DNA from 2 places in the Pedococcus sp. P1_H8 genome. Region 1 is predicted to be linked to the other one. Evidence: riboswitches for the same ligand, from Rfam matches in the RefSeq annotation. Region 1 holds a riboswitch; the other holds the start of a gene.
What was found. Region 1 has a riboswitch for S-adenosylmethionine ahead of metX (homoserine O-acetyltransferase MetX). Riboswitches for the same ligand answer to the same signal wherever they lie in the genome.
Positions count from the first base shown of each region.

Region 2: it holds a riboswitch for S-adenosylmethionine, as region 1 does, so the genes downstream of both, AC1DYG_RS10900 (aminotransferase class V-fold PLP-dependent enzyme) here and metX (homoserine O-acetyltransferase MetX) in region 1, are expected to answer to the same signal.

Region 1 covers NZ_JBFUCP010000005.1:162,422-169,530, forward strand. The annotation lists gene AC1DYG_RS09570 (ABC transporter ATP-binding protein) at 1-321, opposite strand, end outside; gene AC1DYG_RS09575 (DUF1048 domain-containing protein) at 318-701, opposite strand; gene AC1DYG_RS09580 (PadR family transcriptional regulator) at 704-1,054, opposite strand; gene AC1DYG_RS09585 (septum formation family protein) at 1,203-1,736, opposite strand; gene AC1DYG_RS09590 (RNA polymerase sigma factor) at 2,175-3,806, opposite strand; gene AC1DYG_RS09595 (universal stress protein) at 4,067-4,468, opposite strand; gene metX (homoserine O-acetyltransferase MetX) at 4,576-5,712, opposite strand; SAM riboswitch class IV at 5,730-5,840, opposite strand; gene AC1DYG_RS09605 (DUF4192 domain-containing protein) at 5,931-7,019, opposite strand.
Region 2 covers NZ_JBFUCP010000006.1:245,134-252,242, reverse strand. The annotation lists gene AC1DYG_RS10910 (multidrug effflux MFS transporter) at 1-117, opposite strand, end outside; gene AC1DYG_RS10905 (FtsK/SpoIIIE family DNA translocase) at 222-2,777, opposite strand; SAM riboswitch class IV at 3,256-3,368, shown strand; gene AC1DYG_RS10900 (aminotransferase class V-fold PLP-dependent enzyme) at 3,412-4,821, shown strand; gene AC1DYG_RS10895 (ribonuclease J) at 4,965-6,650, opposite strand; gene dapA (4-hydroxy-tetrahydrodipicolinate synthase) at 6,647-7,109, opposite strand, start outside.

The DNA of each region.
Region 1 (7,109 bases):
CCGCAGTCGTGCGACCAGCACGAGGTTCTCGCGCCCGGTGAGGATCTCGTCGACGGCGGCGAACTGTCCCGTCAGGCTGATGGACTCCCGCACCCTCGCCGGGTGCGTGCCGACGTCGAAGCCGTTGACGACGGCCATCCCGGCGTCGGCCCTGAGCAGCGTGGCCAGGATCCGCACGACGGTGGTCTTGCCCGCGCCATTCGCTCCGAGCAGGGCGAAGATGGTCCCCCGCTCCACCTCGAAGTCCACGCCACGCAGGACGTCGAGGTCCTTGTACGACTTCTCCAGGCTCCGCACCTGGATCGCTGCGCTGGTCGTCATTGCTCCCGACCTTCCTGCTCCTCCACTGCCTGCGCGCCGTCGATCGCCTTGGTCAGGCGAGCGCGTTCCTTGTCGATCCACCGCGTGCCCGTATAGGCCTGCGCGAACGTCTCGGCGAACTCGACCGGGTCCTCGCCGACGATGGCGCGCACCGCAGTTCCGTCCGCGGCGGCACGGTCCCAGAGGTCGGCTAGGTCGCCCAGCATGGTGACGAGGGTGGTGCCGTCCGTGACGCCCCCGTAGTACATGAGGTAGCGCTGCACCGCCTTGGCCGCGCTGCCGTACGGCTCCGGCAAGGCGTCGATGCGGGCCTTGTAGTGCCGGTACTGCCTCTTCTGTTCCAGCGAGCCGGTGACGGTCTCGATCCACTTGGCGGCCATGCCTACTTCACTCCTTCTTCCGTGTCGGTGGGTTCACTGCGGAGCTGGTTGAGGCGTTCGGTGAGGAAGCTCCAGGTCCTCCAGAACTCGTCGAGGTGATCGCGCCCCTGCGCGTTGAGGGAGTACACCTTGCGCGGCGGTCCCTTCTCGGACGGGACCTTCTCCACGTCGACCAGGCCCCGCTGCTCGATCCTGACCAGCAGCGCATAGATCGTGCCCTCGGCGATGTCGGAGAACCCTTGGTCGCGCAGCCAGGCCGTGATCTCGTAGCCGTAGGCCGACCGGCCGGACAGAATCGCGAGGACAACGCCCTCGAGCGTTCCCTTGAGCATCTCCGTCTCCTGCTTGCCCATCGAACCAGGAACCTCCTTTGACTACTCAGTGTTACTAACTACCAGTAGATAGTAACACTGAGTAGTGGTGCCGGCGCAAGCCCTAGAACGGCATGCCGGCACGACGAACCCACCCCTGGTCTCGGGGTGCTCGGGCCTCGCCCACCGGCTACTGCGCCGTGCCTCGGAGCGCCTTGGTGATGGTGGCGTGCTCGGGGTCAAACACCAGACAGACCAGCGTGTGGTCTCCTGCATTCCAGCCTTTGACGTCAGCGGTGAGGAAGTCGAGGTCCAGGCGCGACTCGTCGTAGCCCAGGCCCACGTACGTCTCGAAGGCCTTCCTGCACTTGTCCAACGCAGAGGCATAAATGGCGTCGTCCCCCGGCCACTTCTTCGGTCCGCTGATCACAGCGCGCCCAAGAACCTCCACCTGGTGCGCAGCGCGACAGTCGACCACGGTCAGGTATTGCACCCCGTTCGGGTCGTCAGGCAGCCGGACGCACATGGCGGACTTGACGGCATGCCAGTGCAGGCGTTTCGGCTTGGCCAGCGCCCCTGTCGGCCCGGTGGCCACAACAGCGCCTGTCGTCGACGTGGCGGGCGACGAGGTCGCAGAGCTGGTGGTCGCCTGTGGGAGGTCGAAGGCCGCCGGATCATCGCCACCTCGAGAAAGCCCGTAGCTGATGGCGAACGCCGCGGCCACCATCGCAGTCGCGGCCGCGAACTGCTTCAGGCCCCGGTGGCGGACTCGTCCGCGGTGGCGGGCTGCCGGGACGGGTTGCTGATTCGTCCCGGACGTATCCGTTGCCCCTTGAGGCGCCGCCGCTTCCGCTTGCCCCGACGCCAAGCCTTCGGGGTCAGATGCGAGAGGGGGGTCACCGGGCATCGTCTTGTCCCTCCGAGGAGAGCCACTCGTCCACGGCGAAGCCTAGCCAAACGCACGGTGCTGCACGTACGGCAAACCAACGAGAAGGCTCGTACGAAAGACGCATGGATGGCTCATCCGGGGCGGTCCGACTCTGCGCAACGTCGCTCGCGCCCAGCGTGGACGGGGAACCCCCACCGGCCACCAGACGCGGCAGCAGGTCCGGAGCCCACGGGCACCGGACCTGCGGTCAGGCGGAGATTGGCGCCGGCCTTGTCAGTCGAGGTAGTCGCGGAGCACCTGGCTGCGCGACGGGTGGCGCAGCTTGCTCATCGTCTTGGACTCGATCTGGCGGATCCGCTCGCGGGTCACGCCGTAGACCTTGCCGATCTCGTCGAGCGTCTTGGGCTGGCCGTCGGTGAGCCCGAAGCGCATCGAGACCACGCCGGCCTCGCGCTCGGACAAGGTGTCGAGCACCGAGTGGAGCTGCTCCTGCAGCAGCGTGAAGCTGACCGCGTCGGCGGGCACCACAGCTTCGGAGTCCTCGATGAGGTCACCGAACTCGCTGTCGCCGTCCTCACCCAGGGGGGTGTGCAGGGAGATCGGCTCGCGACCGTACTTCTGGACCTCGACGACCTTCTCGGGGGTCATGTCGAGCTCCTTGGCGAGCTCCTCCGGGGTGGGCTCGCGCCCGAGGTCCTGGAGCATCTGGCGCTGCACGCGGGCCAGCTTGTTGATGACCTCGACCATGTGCACCGGGATGCGGATGGTGCGGGCCTGGTCGGCCATCGCGCGGGTGATCGCCTGGCGGATCCACCACGTCGCGTAGGTCGAGAACTTGTAGCCCTTGGTGTAGTCGAACTTCTCGACCGCACGGATCAGGCCGAGGTTGCCCTCCTGGATCAGGTCGAGGAAGAGCATGCCGCGACCGGTGTAGCGCTTGGCCAGCGAGACCACGAGGCGCAGGTTGGCCTCGAGGAGGTGGTTCTTGGCCTTCTTGCCGTCCTGGGCGATCCACCACAGCTCACGCTTGAGCTTCATCTCGATCTTGTCGCCCGAGTTGAGCCGCTCCTCGGCGAACAGGCCGGCCTCGATGCGCTTGGCGAGCTCGACCTCCTGCTCGGCGTTGAGCAGCGCGACCTTGCCGATCTGCTTGAGGTAGTCCTTGACCGGGTCTGCGGTGGCACCCGCGGTGACGACCTGCTGGACGGGTGCGTCGTCCTCGTCGTCGTCGCGCAGGACGAAGCCGGAGCCCTCGTCCTCGTCGTCCTTCTTCTCGTCCTCGGTGTCGTCCTCGACGACGACGTCCTCGAGCTCGCCCTCGACCACCTCGGTGGGCTCGGCAGGCACCGGCTCGTCGCCGTCGACGGCGGCGTCGCCGTCTGCTGCAGCCTTGCCCGTGGCCGCGGTCTTGGCGGCCGACTTCGAGGTCGCTGCCTTCTTCGTGGCCGGGGCTGCCTCACCCGCGGCCGCGGAGGCGGCCTTCTTCGTCGTGGTCGCCTTGGCGGGCGCAGTCTTGGCGGCCGCGGCCTTGCCGGCAGCAGCCTTGACGGGGGTGGTCTCGGCCTTCGGCGCCGCAGTCTTGGCAGCCGACTTGGCGGCAGGTGCGGCAGTCTTGGCGGCCGCCTTCTTGGCCGGCGCCGTGGCCGTCTTCTTGCGGGTGCTGGTCGCAGCCACCGCGCGGGAGGCGGTCGCCGAGTCGAGGGTCACGTGGATGCCCTGCTCGTCCAGGGAACGCAGCACAGCCTTCATCCGCTTGGGTGCGATCTCGGCCCCCTCCAGCGCATCACGCAACTGACCGCTGTCGACCGAGCCGTTGGTGCGGCCCTGCTTGAGCAGCTTCTGCAGCGCGGGGTGGGAGAACTCGGGGGGAAGAGACGGTGCGGGGCTCGCAGCCTTCTTGGACACAGGCGACACGGACTACCTTTCGTCGCGGACTCGCGGCACGGCGCACGTCATCACAGCCATGCTTGAGGGGATGTCTGTGACAACAACAGCGGGAGTGGAAGTATTGCCGAGATCGGCTGGGCTGGACCCTGACGAGATCTCGTTGATGACATTGTAAAACGAGTTGCCCGCAGATCCCGCATCGGCACACTCCGGACACCTGCTCGATCCGCAGCTGGATGCCCATGGAACGCCTGCAGGGCAGGTGCAGACCGGTCGCCTCAGGCGTCGGCCTTGACGGCCAGGACGGGGCACGACGCGTCGAGCAGGATGCGCTGGGCGTTCGAGCCCAGGATGAGCTTGCCCACGGGAGTGCGACGACGCAGGCCGATGACGATGAACTCGGCGTGCTCCTCCTCGGCCACGGCGATCAGGTCCTCGGCCGGCTCGTTGCCTCGGACAAGCTGACGCACCTCGTGCTCCAGGCCCTCCTCGTCGAGCTCGCCCTGGATGCGGGAGAGGTCCGCCTCGAAACGGTTCGCCTCGTCACCGTCGAAGTCTCGGCCACCGCGCTGGGAGTTGATGACGATCAGCTTGGACTTGCGCAGCAGCGCCTCGTCCGCGGCCCGGCGCAGAGCGGCGCGCCCTTCCTTCGTCGGTACATATCCCACAACGATGGACACAGGGGACCTCCTACGTTCAGTTGACCGAGTAGCGGTGTTGACCCGGGTGGACCGGGGCACACCAGGCGACGGCAGCCGCTGGGGCGACCGTACCGGAAATCGCCCGGTCAGGCAGGGCCACCGAGCACTCGGGACACGATCTGACCGACCTGCTCGATCTCGATGAGGAACCCGTCGTGACCGTAGTCGGAGTGCACGGTGTGCAGCTGTGCCGCCGGGACCGCGTCCGCGATCTCCGTGGACAGCCGCGGCGGGTAGAGCCGGTCCGAGTCGACGGCGACCACTGCCACCTGCGCGGTGATCCTGGCGAGTGCCTGCGCGACTCCCCCACGTCCCCGCCCGACGTCGTGGGAGTTCATCGCCTCGGTGAGGACGACGTAGGAGTTGGCGTCGAATCGTCCGGCCAGCTTGCCCGCGTGGTGGTCGAGGTAGGACTCGACGGCATAGCGACCATTGCCGCCCAGCGGGTCCTCCGCCGCTTGCGGCTCGCGACCGAACCGCTCGTGCAGCTCGAGCTCGCTGCGGTAGGTGACGTGCGCGATCCGCCGCGCGATCCCCAGCCCCGTCTCGGGTCCGGCGCCGCGCTCGTAGTAGTCGCCACCGTGGAAGTCGCTGTCCGCGCGGATCGCGAGCAGCTGCGCCTGGCACCAGCCGATCTGCTCCGCAGTGGCGTAGGCCGTGCTGGCCAGCACGATGGCCGTGGCGACGCGCTCTGGATGGGTCACCGCCCATTCGAGGACACGCATGCCCCCCATGGAGCCGCCCAGGACGGCGTGCCAACGGTGGATGCCCAGGACGTCCGCGAGCAGGGCCTCGGTCTGCACCTGGTCACGCACGGTGACGAAGGGGAAGCGGCTGCCCCACGGTGCACCGTCGATGGCCGGCGAGGACGGGCCGGTGCTCCCTTGGCAGCCGCCCAGGACGTTGGCGGCCACGACGAAGTGGCGATCGGTGTCGAGGGGCCGGCCGGGCCCGATCAGCCCGTCCCACCAGCCCGGCGTCGGATGACCCGGACCCGTCGGGCCCTCGACATGGCTGTCACCGGTGAGGGCGTGCTCGACGAGGATGGCGTTGTCCCGAGCGGCGTTGAGCTCACCCCAGGTCTCGTAGGCGACCCGCACCGCGGGAAGGACACCGCCGCGCTCGAGCTCCACCGCGCCGAGGTCGACGAACTGGCGTCGGCCGGCGGGGTCACCCTCGCGCCAGGCCCCTGACGTCGCTCGTGGTGGGGAGGTCGTGGTCATCGGAACTACTCCTGTGGCGCTCGCGCTTGCCGCCCAGGTCAGGGTCGGCCGGGTCCTCACCCGGGGCACCCCACCGCGAGGAGGGTTGCCGCCCAGCAAGCCGGGGCTTGGTGCTGGGACTCATGACCTGTCGACCATCATACGAGGAGGCCGTCGGCGCGTCCCCGGCGTCCGCACGATGGACGCGCAGTAGGGCGGGTCGTGGCTCGACGCCCGGGTCAGCGGGACCGCGCCTCCGTCGCAGGTTGCTGCTTCTGGCTTCCGGGACGCACTCCGAGGTCGAGCATGCGTTCGAGCAGCAGCGCCAGGCGGTACTCGGGGTGCGTGCGGAGCGCTCGGTCCACGCACGTCCGGGCCAGCGCTCCGTCCCCCTGCCACCAGGCACAGTTGGCGAGCACCGTGAGCACTGGGGCCGCGTGCTCGTCGGGCACGCACCTGACAAGGGACTGCAACCTGGCGAGCAGCCGGCGACCGGCGACGGCGGGCGAGGCTCCCGCAGACCCGCTGTGCCAGGTGGGAGCCGGCAGGCTGCAGCGCAGCGCGTCCACGAGGTCCGGCGTCAGGGAGTCCAGGGGCAGCGAACCCGGGCACAACCAGGCCACCAGTCCGTCGCGCAGCGCGAGGTCCTCCATGCTGCGCACGAGTAGGGAGACCCCGGCCGGACCGAGCTCCTCGACGTCGGGGGCGCCATCGGTCACGTCGCAGACCACGGACCAGCGCGACAGCGCTTCGAGCCGGAAGGCGGCCGCGGACCGTCCCGGGTCGGACGACACGACACCCGCCAGTTCCGCTGCCACCTCCTCCACGAGGGCTGGATCTGCGGCAACGAGGTCGGCAATCGCCGACCGACCCGTGAGCGGCGCGATCTCGAGCCCGACGTACTCGGCGACGGCGGGGGTGTCGGCGGCCGCCGGAACGGGTGCGCCGTCGCTCGGACAGCAACCGTCGGCGCAGTCGATGGCGAACCAGCGTCCGTCACGAACGACGAGTCGGTCAAGCACCTGGAGGTCGGCCTCGGTCGCCAGCCGACGCACCGCGTCGAGCGCGAGCCGGCTCGAGCCAGCCGCCGTCTCGTAGCCGACGAGCATGACCGCATCTGGCCGGTCCGCCAGCAGGGGTGCCACCAGGACGCTGCCGACTTGTTCGGCGTCCTGCGGTGGTGGCAGGTCGATCCGCTCGATCAGCCCGACGCTGCGACCGTGCAGGGCGATCAGCACGATCGAGTCCTGCGGGTGGTAACCAAGCTGGTACGGGAGGACGGCGACGACGTCCGCCGGCCCTCGCAGTCTGATCTGGCTCTGGCTCATGGGCCAACGGTGGCGGCCTCCAGGCCAGCCCGTGAGCGCTGGCAGGCAGCGCTGTGGACGAGGCCGTCCGGAGCGGGCGAGGTGTGCCCA
Region 2 (7,109 bases), on a different contig from region 1:
CTCAGCAGTGGCTGTCGCAGCAGTGGGGGTCGCTGCAGTGGGGGTTGATGCAATGGACGTCGGGGCGGTCGGAGTCGGGGCGGTGGCGTCAGTCAGGGTCTCGGGGGCGGCAGTCACCTCTGCGCAACGACGAAGGGCACGGGATCTATTTCATCCCGTGCCCTTCGATCTCAGGTGATTTCTCCCACGCAGGGGTCCGTCCCTGCCTTGAATCCTTGCCGTCAGTCCCTGCCGGTGAGCTCCCAGGCATCGAGCGACTCCTCGACCTCCTCGCGACCGGCCAGGCCTCTGGCGACCGGGTCGTTGTCGTAGCGCGAGTCGGGTGCGTAGCCCGGCGTGTAGCCGGCGCCGGGCAGGACGACCTCGTCGGTGCGCTCGACCCCGGCGTCGGCCGGAGCGGCCTGCCCGTCGAACACCGGCTCCATCTCGGGCACCTCGTCCCCGCGCATGAGTGCCAAGGTCATCGGCAGGTCGTCGAGCTTGATCAGCACGTCGCGCGCCTTGGAGCCCTCGGACGGACCCACGACTCCGCGGGACTCCAGCAGGTCCATCAGTCGGCCGGCCTTGGCGAACCCGACGCGCAGCTTGCGCTGGAGCATCGACGTGGAGCCGAACTGCGTCGTCACGACGAGCTCGGTCGCCTGGAGCAGCAGCTCGAGGTCGTCGCCGATGTCGTCCTCGACCTGCTTCTTGGACGCGACCACGGTCACGTCCTCGCGATAGCTGGGCTTGAGCTGGCCGGTCACGTGCTTGACGACCTGCTGGATCTCGGACTCGGTGACCCACGCACCCTGGACGCGCATGGTCTTGCTGGAACCCATCGGCAGGAACAACGCGTCGCCCTGACCGATCAGCTTCTCGGCACCGGGTTGGTCGAGCACGACCCGGCTGTCCGCCAACGAGGACGTCGCGAACGCCATCCGGGACGGCACGTTGGCCTTGATCAGACCGGTCACGACGTCGACCGACGGCCGCTGGGTGGCCAGCACCAGGTGGATGCCGGCCGCCCGCGCCAGCTGGGTGATCCGGACGATGGACTCCTCGACGTCACGGGGCGCGACCATCATCAGGTCGGCGAGCTCGTCGACGATGACGAGCAGGTAGGGGTAGGGGTGGATGACCCGCTCGGACCCTGCCAGCGGCTTGACCTTCCCCGCCTTGACCGCCTTGTTGAAGTCGTCGATGTGCTTGAACCCGAACTGCGCGAGGTCGTCGTACCTCGTGTCCATCTCGCGCACCACCCAGGCGAGTGCCTCGGCTGCCTTCTTGGGGTTCGTGATGATCGGCGTGATGAGGTGCGGGATCCCCTCGTATGCCGTGAGCTCCACCCGCTTGGGGTCCACCAGGACCATGCGCACCTCGTCGGGCGTGGCCCGCATCAGGATCGAGGTGATCATCGAGTTGACGAAGCTGGACTTGCCCGCACCGGTGGCGCCCGCGACGAGCAGGTGCGGCATCTTGGCGAGGTTGGCGATGACGTAGCCGCCCTCGACGTCCTTGCCGACCCCCATCACCATCGGGTGCTCGTTGCCCCGCGCGGCCTGGCTGCGAAGCACGTCGCCGAGGCTGACCTTCTCGCGGTCGGCGTTCGGGATCTCGATGCCGATCGCGGACTTGCCCGGGATCGGCGAGAGGATACGGACGTCGGCGGAGGCCACGGCATACGCGATGTTCTTGGAGAGGGCGGTGACCCGCTCGACCTTGGTGCCGCGGCCGAGCTCGACTTCGTAGCGGGTGACCGTCGGTCCGCGGCTGAAGCCGGTGACCTGGGCATCGATGTCGAACTGCTCGAGCACCTGGCTCAGCGACTCGACCACCCGGTCGTTGGCGGCGCTGCGGGTCTTGTGCGGTGAGCCGGGCTCGAGGATCGCGTTGTCGGGCAACGTGTAGGTGATGTCGCCGGCCAGGGCGAGCTGCTCGACGCGCTGCGGCAACGGGGTCGTCGGCGGCGCCTCGAGGGCGGCCTTGACCTCGATGGCCGGACCCTTGACGGGCGAGGTGGTTTCGGCGGTCGCCGAGGGGGCCAGCACGCCGGGCGAGGTCGGGCGCTTCTCGCCCGGGCGGAACCGCCGACCGTCGGGTGCCACGAGGGCGGCCTGCTCGAACGCCTCGTCCCCCTCGAGGGGACCCTCCGGGTCGATCACCCGGCGACGACGCTTGGGCTTGTCCTCGACCGCGTCGGTGAGCCCATCGGTGCCGGGGTCGACAGCCCCACGGTGCAGGAGGTGGTCGCGCAGCTCGGAGAGTCGGGTCGGGACCAGGTGCAGCGGCGTCGCGGTCATGACCAGGAGGCCGAAGAAGCCGAGCATCAACAGGATCGGCACGGTGCCGTAGACCGACACCGCCGCCTTCAGCGGGCTGGAGGCGAGGAAGCCGATGATGCCGCCGCCGTCGCGCATTCCGTCGGCGCCCTGCGGCGGAACGGGAACCCCGGCGGCGACGTGCGCCAGTCCGGAGGCAGCGAAGGCGAGTGCGCCGAGACCGACGCCGATACGTGAGTTGGCCGAGTCGTCCTGCGGTGCCCGCAGGAGACGGATGCCGAGGAAGAGCAGGGCGAGCGGCACGGCATACGCCACCCGCCCGAAGGTGCCCGCCACGATCGCGTGGATCACGTCGCCGATCGCACCCTCGAAGGCCCACCACTCGCGGGCCGCCACGACGATCGACAGGCCGATGAGGGCGAAGCCGATCCCGTCGCGGCGGTGCTCGGGCTCGAGCTCGCGAGCGCTGCTGCCCACTCTGCGCACGGCTCCCCCGGCAACGTGTGCCATGCCCATCCAGGTCCCTCGGACGGCGCGCAGGGGCAGGGGCAGTCCGCCCCCGCTGGTCTTGCCGCGGGCAGGGGACTTGCGGGGTGCGCTGCTCTTGCGGTTGGCGGGGCGTGTTGCGGTGCCCCGGCCCCCGGATGAGCGCGACCCTGCTGTTGATCGTGCTGGTGTGGACGGACGTGTCGCCATGATCCGCAGGCTACGCGAAGGTCACACCGGACACACGCGTCACACGCGTTCCACGGCCGGGCAATGTGTCCCTTCCGGCCTCGCCGACGACCAGGAATGGTCGTCGGCACAGGCGCGCACCCAGGGGGAAAAAAGGTCGCGCGGGGACGGCGGTGCCGACCCACCCCGCCAGACCGCTCGGCCAAGGCCGCCCGGCCGTTCCACGCCGCAGACCGCAGACCGCGGATCCATCTCAGATCGCGGGAACCCCGCCCGGGTGCTGGATCGCGCTGGGCACGTGCCGCTACCCTCGACGACAGGTCATGAGTGTCAGCGCGAAGCCCCGGCTTGCTGACCAGCAACCCTCCTCCGCGGTGGGGTGCTCCGGGTGACGACCGGGCCGACTGCACCCGCAGCCGGCAAGCGCGGACTCGGGAGCTCTCTCGGGTCCCACCCGGACCAGGAGCTGTACCCCATGTCGATCGCGAGCACCCCGCCACCCGCCTTTCGTCGGAGCGCGCCCCTGGCGCACGCCCGCACCCAGAGCCACCTGCGCCCCGTCCCCGACGCCGGTTCCCTGGGCGAGGTCGGCCCGCTGCCCGCAGTGGTGTCCGAGTCGCTGCTCGTGCCGACGGTGGACGGCGCCGTCGACTATGCCAACTTCGACCACGCCGCGTCGACGCCGGCGCTGGTGAGCGTCAAGAAGGCAGTCGACACCGCGCTGCGGACCTACTCCTCGGTCCACCGGGGCAACGGCTGGGCCTCCCGGGTGACCTCGGCGTGGTACGAGCAGGCGCGGGCCGAGGTGCGGGCGTTCGTCGGGGCACGTGAGGGCGACGAGGTCGTCTTCACCCGCAACAGCACCGACTCGTTCAACCTCCTGGCTCGCTGTCTGCCACGACACACGCAGGTCTTCGTCTTCGAGTCCGAGCACCACGCCGCACTGCTGCCCTGGCCGACGAACCGGACCCACCGGCTTCCGGTTCCCGGCAGCGTCAGCGACGCGAGGGCCCTTCTGCGCACCGCACTCCGCGACCACCCCGGCCGGCACCGCCTGGTCGTGCTGGCCGGTGCCTCCAACGTCACCGGGGAGATCTGGCCCGTCCGGGAGCTGGCCGCCATCGCCCGGCAGGCCGGTGCGAGGGTCGTCCTCGACGCCGCCCAGTACGCACCGCACCGCCCGGTCGACCTCGACGACCTCGGCGTCGACTACGCCGTGCTCTCCGGCCACAAGCTCTACGCACCGTTCGGCACGGGAGTCCTGGCGGGTCGGGTCGACTGGCTCGACGCTGCGGCGCCCTACCTCGCCGGCGGCGGCGCCACCAAGTCGGTGACCGAGCGCGGTGTCGTATGGCAGCAGGGGGCCGCCCGCCACGAGGGGGGCAGTCCCAACGTCATCGGCGCCATCGCCCTGGCGGCGGCGTGCCACGCCCTGCGCGCGCACTCCGACGCCGTCGAGGAGCACGAGCGCGCGCTGGGCGCACGCCTGCTGGAGGGCCTGTCCGCCATCGACGGTGTGCAGACCTACTCGCTCTTCAGTCCCGACCACGAGCGGGTCGCTGTGGCGACCTTCACCATCGACGGGGTGGACTCGTCCCTGGTGTCCGCGGCCCTGTCGGCCGAGCACGGCATCGGCGTCCGGGACGGCAAGTTCTGCGCGCACCTGTGCGTCGACGCCCTGCTCGACGACCCCTATGCCGTGGGCTCCACGACCGCCGTCCGGGCCAGCGTCGGGCTGGCCACGACCGCGGAGCACGTCGAGCGGTTGCTCTCGGCCGTGGCCGAGCTCGCCGAGCACGGGCCTCGCGCCGAGTACGTCAACGGTCCGCAGGGCTGGTTGCCCGTCGGCGACCCGCGGGCGCTCGACCTCGCCCGCCCCTGGTAGCCGACCCCGCGGCATACCCCGCCGTTGGCTGGCAGCTCACACCCCACCCGCCACCCCTTTATCGGGTTACCCGATAAAGGGGTGCTTCACCCGGGAACGGTTCTCGGGTGAAGCGCAACCTTGTTGGGTGAAGCCGGCGCAGGTCAGGCCTGGATGACGACCGGGATGATCATCGGGCGGCGGCGGATCTTGCCGCCGACCCAACCGCCGATCGCCCGGCGCATGACCTGCTCGAGCTGATGGGAGTCGGTGACACCGTTGCCGGTGGCCTCGGCGAGCGCCTGCTCGATCTTGGGCCGCACCTGGCTGAAGATCTCGTCGTCCTCGGCGAAGCCCCGGGCCTGGATCTCCGGCCCGGCGGCGATCTTGCCGGTGGCGGAGTCGATCACCACGATGACCGAGATGAACCCCTCGTCACGCAGGATCCGGCGGTCCTTGAGCAGCGCCTCGTCGAATTCACCCACCGAGGACCCGTCGACGTAGACGTAGCCGCAGGGCACCGCCCCGACGATCCGCGCGACACCGTCGACGAGGTCGACGACCACGCCGTCCTCGGCCAGCACGACCTGCTCGCGGGGGACACCGGTCTGGACCGCGAGCTCGGCGTTGGCCACGAGGTGGCGCCACTCGCCGTGCACCGGCATCACGTTGCGGGGCTTGACGATGTTGTAGCAGTAGAGCAGCTCGCCGGCGCTGGCGTGGCCGGACACGTGCACCTTGGCGTTGCCCTTGTGCACGACGTTGACACCGAGCCGCATGAGGCCGTTGATGATGCGGTAGACGGCGTTCTCGTTGCCGGGGATCAGGGACGAGGCCATGAGGACCGTGTCTCCCTCTCCCACATCGATGCGGTGGTCGCGGTTGGCCATCCTCGACAGCGCAGCCATCGGCTCGCCCTGCGACCCGGTGCAGATCAGGACGACCTGGTCGTCGGGGAAGTTGTCGAGCTTCTTGACGTCGACGAGCACGCCGTCGGGCACGTGGAGGTAGCCCAGCTCGGCGGCGATCCCCATGTTGCGCACCATCGAGCGGCCCACCATGGCGACCTTGCGCCCGGCCGACTCTGCGGCGTTGAGCACCTGCTGGACACGGTGCACGTGCGAGGAGAAGCAGGCGACGATGATCCGGCGCTGGGCGTCGCGGAACACCTTGTCGATCGCCGGGGCGATCTCGCGCTCCGGAGTGGTGAACCCGGGGACCTCGGCGTTGGTCGAGTCCGTCATGAACAGGTCGACGCCCTCCTCCCCCAGCCGGGCGAAGGCGCGCAGGTCGGTGAGCCGGTTGTCCAGCGGGAGCTGGTCCATCTTGAAGTCACCGGTGTGCAGGATCGTCCCGCCCGGCGTCCGCACGAAGACCGCGAGCGCGTCGGGGATCGAGTGGTTGACCGCCACGAACTCACAGTCGAAGACACCGAGCTTCTCGCGCATCCCCTCCTTGACACCGAGGGTGTAGGGCGTGATGCGGTGTTCCTTGAGCTTGGCCTCGATGAGCGCCAGCGTCAGCATCGACCCGACGACCGGGATGTCGCGCTTCAGCTTGAGCAGGTAGGGCACCGCGCCGATGTGGTCCTCGTGGCCGTGCGTGAGGACGATCGCCTGGATGTCGTCGAGCCGGTCCTCGAGGTACTCGAAGTCCGGGAGGATCAGGTCGACGCCGGGGTGGTGGTCCTCCGGGAACAGCACGCCACAGTCGATGATGAGCAGCTGGCCGGCGTGCTCGATGACGGCCATGTTGCGGCCGACCTCGCCGAGGCCGCCGAGGGCGATGATGCGGACGCCGTTGGCGGCAAGCGGCCGCGGGAGGTTGAGCTCGGGGTGGGGATGACTCACAAAAGTCCTGACTCGGTGAGACCGGCGCGCAGCTGCGCGACCTGGTCGGGGGTGGCTTCGACGAGGGGCAGGCGCACGGTCGCGGAGTCGATGACTCCGAGCTCGACCAGGGCGGCCTTGGCCATGATGGCTCCCTGCGTGATGTTCATGACGGCGTTGACGGCCGGGACCGCCTGCCGGTTCAGCTCCTGCGCGCGGGCGAGGTCGCCCTTGTCGACGGAGGCGACCATCTCGGCATAGATGTCGCCGGCGACGTGGCCGACGACCGACACCACGCCGATGGCGCCGTTCGTGAGGTGGGCGAGGTTGAGGGCGTCGTCACCGCTGAACCACAGCAGGTCGGTCTGCCGCATCACCTCGGTGGCGGCGAAGAGGTCGCCCTTGGCGTCCTTGACCGCCCGGATGCGAGGGTGCTGGGCCAGCCGCAGGTGGGTCTCGGTGTGGATCGGCACCCCGGTG